One region of the Cupriavidus sp. FW216-B1 genome, then DNA from elsewhere that is predicted to be linked to it. Evidence: riboswitches for the same ligand, from Rfam matches in the RefSeq annotation. Region 1 holds a riboswitch; the other holds the start of a gene.
What was found. A riboswitch is a leader RNA that binds a small molecule or an ion and turns the genes downstream of it on or off. The one in region 1 is predicted to bind cobalamin.
Positions count from the first base shown of each region.

Region 2: it holds a riboswitch for cobalamin, as region 1 does, so the genes downstream of both, AC3WXD_RS05240 (TonB-dependent receptor) here and AC3WXD_RS30060 (TonB-dependent receptor plug domain-containing protein) in region 1, are expected to answer to the same signal.

Region 1 is NZ_JBYTEL010000023.1:80,403-84,872, reverse strand. It holds gene AC3WXD_RS30080 (EVE domain-containing protein) at 1-349, opposite strand, end outside; RNA gene ssrS (6S RNA) at 654-865, opposite strand; gene AC3WXD_RS30070 (cell division protein ZapA) at 1,195-1,536, opposite strand; gene AC3WXD_RS30065 (hypothetical protein) at 1,533-1,856, opposite strand; cobalamin riboswitch at 2,075-2,321, shown strand; gene AC3WXD_RS30060 (TonB-dependent receptor plug domain-containing protein) at 2,518-4,437, shown strand; gene AC3WXD_RS30055 (FecCD family ABC transporter permease) at 4,450-4,470, shown strand, end outside.
Region 2 is NZ_JBYTEL010000001.1:1,208,431-1,212,900, reverse strand. It holds gene AC3WXD_RS05245 (PepSY domain-containing protein) at 1-633, opposite strand, end outside; gene AC3WXD_RS05240 (TonB-dependent receptor) at 641-2,890, opposite strand; cobalamin riboswitch at 3,013-3,270, opposite strand; gene AC3WXD_RS05235 (methyl-accepting chemotaxis protein) at 3,559-4,470, shown strand, end outside.

The DNA of each region.
Region 1 (4,470 bases):
CGACGTAGCGCACGTCGACCAGCACCCAGCGCGGCGCGTCGGGCCTGGAGGCGTCGTCGTAATACTCGCTCTCGGGATCGAACTGGGTGGGATCAGGGTAGGGCTGCGAGCCGACCTCGGCCAGGCCGGCGATGCCGGGCTGCGGGCACGACGAGTGATAGAACAGCACGCCGTCGCCGATGCGCATGGCGTCGCGCATGAAGTTGCGCGCCTGGTAGTTGCGCACGCCGGTCCAGGGCAGCGTGCCGCGCCTGGCGAGGTCGTCGATGCTGGCCTCGTTCGGCTCCGATTTCATCAGCCAGTACTGGCGGGCCCGGTCGGCGGCATTGGCTTGCGAGGTGCGGCTCATTGGCGGGTTGGCTCACGGCGGAGTGGCGTTGGCGACAGCGCTATGGTGCAGCAAGCCCGGCCAAAAGAAAACCGTGTATGCCAATCGTGCGGCAGTCGCGCAGCAGCCGTGCGCCAGCCGTGCGCGGCTCGCGCGGCCGGGTGCGCCGCGCGGGCGCGAAGCGTGAAAAATGCGAAAAACGCGAGGAAATGCGGGGAGGCGCGAGGAACCGGCAGGCATCGCCAGGGCCGCGCAAAAAGAGGCCGCGCAAAAAAAACGAGCGCAAAAAAAAGGCGGTGGTTTCAAACCACCGCCTTCTCTCGTTGGGGTCCCCGCCTCGGCCGCTGGATCGGCATCCTGAACCCAAGTGAGGTTCAGAGTGGCTGCGGAAGCCGCATTTTGGGTACATCACTGACTCAGGGAGTCCCGACTGCGAACTTTGAATCAAGCGACGCGCTCGCCCACACGGCATTGTCCCGCACCAACAAATGCTTATCGGTTCAAGGAATATGATCCTGACGAACCAGGCAGGGAAACTGTCAAACGTCTGACTTTGTTGCCGTAGGACCAATCGCTTCCGCAGGCTGTCAGACGTTTGCCGTTTCTAACTTGGATGGGATGAAAACGGCGGTCAGGCACGATAACCCGACCTTTGGTGTCGCGACTATGTGGCTTGGCGCGACTTGGCTCCACTATACACCGCCGGGCATTTCATACCAAGCCCGCCGTGCCGGGCCGTTACATTTTGCCGACGCGCGCGGCACCTCGGGCACATCGCGGTCATTGCGGTGTCACAACTGTGCCGTGCGGGGCACCGCGCCGCGGCCGGCCGCGCGCGGTCCTGCCCGGTCCGCGCCCGGCCCCGTTCAGCCGCGGGAAATGGGCGCGCCGGTGCCGACATGGGCGTACTGGCGCAGCGCCTCGTCGGCGCGCTCGTTGAGCTCGCGGATGCGCGCGCGCACGGCGTCCACCGGAATCGCGCCGTCTTCCTGCTGCTTGCGCTTGAGCGAGAGCAGGTCCGAGGCGATGCTGATGGCCGCCATCACCGCCACGCGCTCCACGCCCTTGGCGGAGACGCCGCTCTTGAGGCGGGTCATCTGGTCGTCTACCAGGGCCACCGCTTCCAGCAGCGCGGCTTCGTTGTCCGGCGCGATGGCGAAGCGGTAGGACTGGCCGGCGATGCTGACTTCGACTTGCTTGTTGCTCATGCGTTTTCTCCGGGTGCCTTGGTGAGGGCGCTGTCCGCGGCCTGCGCGGCGCCGTCGCCGAGCAGGTCGAGCTGGCGGGCGTCGCTGGCGGTGGGGAGCTTGTCGAGGATCGACTGGATGCGCAACTGCGCTTCCTCGATCTTGATATTGAGCAGCTCCCGGTCGGCGGCCATCGCCTCGCGGTCGCCGCGCAGCTGGCTGGCCTCGGCCTGCAGGCGTTCGATCTCCTCGCGCAGGCGCTGGTTCTCCGCTGCCAGGGTGTCGGCGTGATGCAGCACGCGCCCGATCTTGGCGGCGAGTTGTTCGAGTTCGGTGAGCATAGAGCCTGTCATATCCGGGTTTCGGGTTCTGGGATTTTAGCCCAAGCGCTCCGCGCGCAGCCGTGGAAAGCAGCCCGGTGTGACCGGGCCAGCGCGCCGAAGTTGCATGCAACGTCGCCCAACGGGCGCCGCGGTGGCATTTCCCGCCTGCTTCCATGCATTTTCGCGCGGCCCGGGGCGGTGCGCGGGGCGTCATTGACGCTCGCGGTGAAACTGCCTACACTCGCGCACGTTCCAGGTGCTCGCAATCCTGTTCACTACAGGGTTGCAGTTCAACGGGAAACAGGGAGCCAGCCGCCGCCGCCAGGGCGCGTGCCGGGCCAACCTGTGCTGCCCCCGCAACGGTAAGCGACCGCGATCGGAAATATCGCAAGGCCGACCCATCAGCCACTGAACCGCAAGGTCCGGGAAGGCGGTCGGACTGGTGTCGCCAGCCCGGATACCGGCCTGAACGAGAGTGCGCCGCCTTCCGCAGGATGCGTGGCGCGCTTCGTCGCCAGACGGTCCGCGGGGGAACGGACCAGGCTGCTCTCTCCCTCTTCGCACCATGCGTTCATCGTCTTCCCGGCATCGCCGGCCGGCATCGCCGGCGCTTCGCCAGTCTGTTCCCGTTCTCGTTGCCGCGCGCGCGCGCCGGCCATTGTTCGCCGGCCTGCTTGCCGTGCTCGCCGCCGGCGCGCACGGCCTGGCCCAGGCCCAGCCGGCGCCCGACAGCGAACCCGCGCCGCAGCCGGCCGCGCAGCCTGCCGTTGCGCAACCGGTCGCACAACCCGCCGCGCAATCTGCCACGCAACCGGCCACGCAACCGGCCACGCAACCCGCCGCCACGCCGCTGGCCCCGGTGGTGGTGACGGCCACGCGCACCGCGCAGGCGCTGACCGAGGCGCTGCCGCACACCACCGTGGTCACGCAGCAGGACATCGTCAACTCGCAGGCGCCCGACCTGCGCACGCTGCTGCGCTCGCAGGCCGGCGTGGAATTCGCCGCCAACGGCGGCATGGGCGCCAACACCACGCTGTTCATGCGCGGCGCCAACGGCAACCAGACCCTGATCCTGATCGACGGCGTGCGCGTGTCGTCGGCCAGCAGCGGCACGGCGCAGCTGGCCAACATCCTGCCCGACCAGATCGACCACATCGAGGTGGTGCGCGGCAACGTGTCGGCGCTGTACGGCTCGGACGCCATCGGCGGCGTGGTGCAGATCTTCACCAAGACCGGCGCGGGCAAGCCGCCCGCGGCCAACGCGCAGATCGAGTACGGCAGCAACAACACGCGCCAGGCCACGGTGGGCTACGGCGGCCAGGTCGGCGACACCTCGTTCAACCTTACCGGCTCGATCTTCAAGACCGACGGTTTCTCCGCCGTCAACCCGCAGCAGCAGCCCAAGGCCAATCCCAACGACAACCCCTACGACAACAAGAGCGTGTCGGGCCAGGTCAAGCACCGCTTCACCAGCGACTGGGACGCGGGCGTCACGGCCTATTACTCCAAGAGCAAGCTGTCCTACGACAGTACCTCGGGCAAGCCGACCGACGTCTGGTGGATGGACAGCGAGCTCTACACCGTATCGGGTTTCGTCAACGGCAAGCTGGGCCGGGACTGGAGCACGCATTTCAAGGTGGCGCAGAGCGAGGACCGCAGCACCACGACCAGGAACGGCCTGTTCGACAGCCGCTTCAACACGCGCAACCGCCAGTACACCTGGCAGAACGAATACGCGCTGGCGCCCACGCACACGCTGCTGTTCGGTGCCGAGTACGCGCAGCAGGAGCTCGATTCGAGCTCCTACGCCACGCCGGTGCGCAATATCGCCTCGGTGTTCGCCGGCTACGACGGCCGCCTGGGCAAGCACCAGCTGCAGCTCAACGTGCGCAACGACCACTACTCGGACTTCGGCAGCCAGGCCAGCTACTTCGCGGGCTACGGCTACAACCTGACCGAGGCGTTCAAGCTGATCGCCAACGCCAGCAACGCCTTCCGCGCGCCCACCTTCAACGAGCTGTACTACCCCGGCTACGGCCAGCCCGGCATCCAGCCCGAGCGCGCCCGCTCGGTCGAGCTCGGCGCGCAGTACAGCACCGACGGCGCCGGCCTGCTGCGCGTGACCGCGTTCGAGACCCGCTACGACAACCTGATCGTCTCGGCGCTGCAGCCCAATGGCCTGTACCTGGCGCAGAATGTCGCCGAAGCCAAGGTGCAGGGCGTCGAGGCCTCGTGGCGCGCGCGCCTGCTGGGCACCGACGTGGGCGCCAGCGTGACCTTCCAGAACCCGCTCGACGAGCAGAACAACACCCAGTTGCTGCGCCGCGCGCGCCGCCACGCCGCCTTCGACGTGGGCCGCCAGTTCGGCGACTTCCGCCTCGGCGGCGAGTGGGTCATTTCGTCGGCGCGCCTGGACAGCGGCTCGCGCACGCTGGGCGGATACGGTATCGTCAACCTCAACGCCCGCTACAACATCGACAAGCAATGGTTCATCGCCGCCCGCGTGGAAAACCTGTTCGACAAGAACTACCAGCTCGCCTATCCCTACAACACGCAGGGGCGCGCCGGCTTTGTCACGCTGGGCTGGCGCCAGCGTTGACGGCGGCCTGAGATGCGCCGCGCGCTGGCCGTC
Region 2 (4,470 bases), on a different contig from region 1:
TGTGAAATACAGCCAGTGCGGCACGGCGCCCAGCCAGTTCCAGAAACGCTCGGCGCGGTTCGTGTCGCGCATGACTTCGCCGGTGCGCGCGGACACGTACAGCTCGGTGCCGGCGGCGTCGCCGAGCGCGATGCGGTGCAGCGGGCGCCAGGCGTTCAGGCCGTTGGGCACGGTCCACTGGTCGCGCGCGGCGGTCTCGGCCCAGCGCGCGCCGGGCGCGCCGGCGAAGCGCGCGGCGATGTCGCGCGCGGCGGCGGCGTCCACCTGTTCGATGCGCGTGCCGTCGCGCGCCGAGACCGTATGCGGCTGGCCGCGCCAGTCGACCATGCGGTAGACCGGCAGCGCGCCCATCATCTCCAGGCGCAGGCTGCGCGGGAAGCGGTCCAGCCCCGCGCCGGCCAGGGCCGCGGCGGGCGTGACGCGCACCGCCGGCAGGTCCAGCGGCGGCAGGCCGGCGTGGCGCTCGCTGTCGGTCAGCGCGGGGAACGCCACATACATCATGACCAGCCCGGACAGGAACCACATGGCGATCAGCAGGCAGCCGGCGATCCCGGCCCAGCGGTGCACCAGGTAGAGCCAGCGGCGCGCGCAGCGCCAGCAGCGTTCCGGCCAGGACAGGGAAGGGCGCGCCACGGCCGGGCTAGAAATAGAAGTTGGCCGACAGCTCGGCCGCGCGCGGGCGGCCCAGCAGCCACTGTCCGCCGCTGTTGCCGGAGGTCTCGGCGTAGTCGCGGTTGAACAGGTTGTAGACGCGCAGCGCCAGCGCGGTCTGGCGCGACACACGCCACTGCAGCGCGGCATCCACCACCGTGTACGAAGGCATGGCCGCGGTGTTGGCGTTGTCGGTATAGCGCCGGCCCACGTAGCGCAGGCCGCCGCCCGCCTGCCACTGCGGCGCGAAGGCCCAGGTCAGCCACAGGTTGGCGGCCTGCTGCGGCACGCCGGTCGGCACGTTGCCGTTGCGCGAGACCAGCGCGCCGTTGACGCTTTCGGCGAAGTCGTCGTAGCGGGCGCGCAGCACGGTGCCGTTGGCATCCACGCGCAGGCCGCGCGTCAGCTCGATGCTGAGCGACGCTTCCAGCCCGCGCGAGGACTGCTCGCCCACCTGCACCGACAGCGCCGGGTTGCTGGCGTCGCGCGTGAGCAGGTTCTTCTTGACGATCTGGTAGGCGGCGAAGGTCCATTCGCCGCGCCTGTTCCAGAACGCCTGCTTGACGCCGGCCTCGATCTGCCGGCCGGTGGCGAGCCGGAAGTCCTTCTGCGCGTCCGAGGTGGTGATCAGCGCGCCGAGCGGATCGGTGGCGGTGGCGTACTGCGCGTAGACCGACAGCGATGGCGTGAACTCGTAGACCGTGCCCGCGCGCCAGGTGGCGTTGTTGAAGGTGCGGGTCCAGTCGTCGCCGGTCAGCAGGTTGCCGCGCTCGAGCTGGGCATGGTCGAAGCGCACGCCGCCGATCACCGACCATTGCCGCGTGAGCTTGAGGCGGTCCTCGCCGAACAGGGCGGCCTGGGTGGTGTGGGTGCGGTAGCGCGGCGAAGTGACCACGCCCGGCGGGCTGAAGAACTGGCCCGGGTCGAACTGGTACGCGCCGACGGTGGAGGCGCCGCCATAGGGCGAGTTGTTGCTGTGGGTGAAGTTGATGCGGTTGACGTCGAAGCCCGCCGTGACCGTGTTGGCCAGGCCGAACAGCTGGCCGTCGACCTTCAGGTCGGCGCGGTCGCCGATCTGCTCCTGGTCGTGCAGGATCTCCAGGTAGTCGGTGCGGCGCACCTGCCCGGTGGCGGGCAGGTAGGTGTAGGACTCCGAGTCGCGCCAGTGGCGCTGGCTGGTGAGGTAATAGAACTGGTTGCGCACGGCCACGCGCTCGTTGGGCTGCCATTCGGCGGCCAGCCGGGTCCAGCGGTCGCGGTAGGTGATGGTGCTGTCGCCCACGTTGTAGTTCTTCGTGCGCAGCGCGGTATCCAGGCTGCCGTTGACCAGCGGCGTGCCCAGGTAGCGCATCGGGTGCTGGTCGCCGTCGTCGTAGGACAGCGTGAGGTTGAATGCCGGCGAGACGTCGAGCCGCACCGCGGCGGACACGTCCACGTCGCGCGATTCGCCGCGGTCCACCCAGCCGGCGGAGCGGCCGTAGTTGACGTTGAAGCGGTAGGACAGGTTCTCGTTGACCGCGCCGCCGCTGTCGAAGGCCGCGCGCGCGGTGCGCTGCGTGCCGCCGGTGAGCTGCAGCTCGTTGGTGATGGGGCCGCGCAGCGGCTTTTTCGGGATCACGTTGACCACGCCGCCGATGGCGCCCTCGCCGTACATCACGGAGGCCGCGCCGCGCAGCACCTCGATGCGGTCCACCGACCACGTATCAAACGGGAAGGTGACGGTGCCGGCCGCCACGTACAGGCGCGTGCCGTCGTACAGCTGCATGACCGAGCCCTGGCCCGAGAAGCCGCGCGCGGCAAGCGCCGTGCCGCCGTTGCCGGGCGCGCCGGCGGCGGTGATGCCGGTGGCGCGCGACACCGCGTCGCTCACGCGCTGGTCGCCGCGCTCGCGGATGGTCTCGCCGGACAGCACCTCGATGCTGGCCGGGGTCTCGAGCGGCGTCAGCCCCAGGCGGCTGCCGGTGCTGGCGGGTTCCGACAGCGACAGGCCCGGCGGCAGCGCGGCGCCGCTGACCACCACCGGCGGCAGCGCCGCGGCCTCTTTCTGCGCCGGGCGCGCCGGCGGGCGGCCGGCCTCGGTGTCGTCGGCGGCGCGTGCGGCGTCCGCGCCGGCACCGGCAAAGGCGCCCAGCGACAGGGCCAGCGCGCACTGGCGCGCCAGCGTGCGGCGGATGGGGATGAAGCGGAGCCGGCCGGAGGCGGGCAGCAGGCGGCGGGCAAGGCGGTGGCGCGCGGACATGGACTTTCCATCGTTGGCCGCGGGCGACCCCGCCCGCGGCAATGAACGAACCAGCCACGGACGCGCGCGCGCCGGCGCCGGGCGCATGCCCGGCGGCCTCACGCGCGGTGCCCGTCCGCAGCCGCTGTGATGGGTCGCAAGGCCGGTATCCGGGCTCGCAGGGGGATGCGCTGCCGGGTGGGCGCGTCCGGGGTGCCGCCTTCCCGCGCGTGGTTGCGCGCAGTGGCTGCCGCTGCTTGTGGGGCGCGGCGTGGCACCTTTCTACCTGCTGACCGTTGCGGGGGCAGCACAGGACTTGCCGCGGCGGGGCGGCGCACCTGTTTCCCGTTTAACCCCTGACCGCGCAACGCGGGCGGGGCACCTTCGATCCTTTTGCAACCCGGTTGCAAAAGCAGCGCGGGTGCGAGGCGGATTGTAACGGGATTTAAGTGATCCGGGGCGGTAGTTTTTACCCGGCGTGGCTGCGCCGCGAAGCCGGCGCATTGCGCCGACATGATGAATCGTGTCGTCATCGCGAGGCATCGTCCGGCATCTTTTTGGTGTTTCCGGCACCGCGCGCGGGAATACCGCATGCGGCGCTAAAGAAGGCAGGGCGTGCTCCGATATCCGGGGGAACACCGCCTGCCTTTTGCATGGCCGGTGCCCGTCCCGATAACGCGAACCTCGTCATGAACCACCTGACCCTGCGAAAAAAGCTGTGGATTCCCCTTGTGCTGGCCTGGCTCGGCCTGCTGCTGCTGACCGTGATGCACGCCTTCCAGACCCGGCAGCTGCAGATGGCCGACCGCCGCGGCGAGCTGGCCAACGTGGTCGACATGTCGCTCTCGCTGGTGCGCGACTACGCGGAGCTGGCGCGCCAGGGCAAGATGAGCGAAGCCGAGGCCAAGGCCCAGGCCACCGCCCGCATCGCCGCGCAGCGCTACGGCAAGGATGGCTACATCACCATCGTGGGCGCCGATTCGGTGCTGGTGATGCACCCGATCAACGCCAAGCTCAACGGCAAGAACATGATCGATTTCAAGGACGCGAAGGGCAAGGCGCTCTACGTCGAGATCGCCGCGCGCGGCGCCTCGCCCGAGGGCGCCGGGCACCTGGACTACTGGTGGCCCAAGCCGGGCAGCGACCAGCCCAGCCCCAAGATCGGCTACGTGGCGCGCTACAAGCCGTGGAACTGGGATCTGGTGGCGGGCACCTACATGGATGACGTGGAGGCCCAGTTCCGCTCGTCGCTGTATCAGTCGGTCGGCCTGCTGGTGCTGCTCGGCATCGTGATCTCCGGCGTGGCCACGCTGGTGATCCGCAGCATCCAGAAATCGGTGGGCGGCGAGCCCGCCGACGCGGCCGCGCTGGCCCTGCGCATGGCCTCCGGCGACCTGACCGTGCGCGCCGGCACCGCGCCGGACGACCGCGCCAGCCTGATGTACGCGATCGGCCATATGCGCGACCAGCTCGCCGGCACCGTGGGGGGCATCCAGCAGGCGGCCGATTCCATCAGCGCCGCGGCGCAGCAGATCGCCGCCGGCAACTCCGACCTGTCGGGCCGCACCGAGCAGCAGGCCGCCTCGCTGCAACAGACCGCC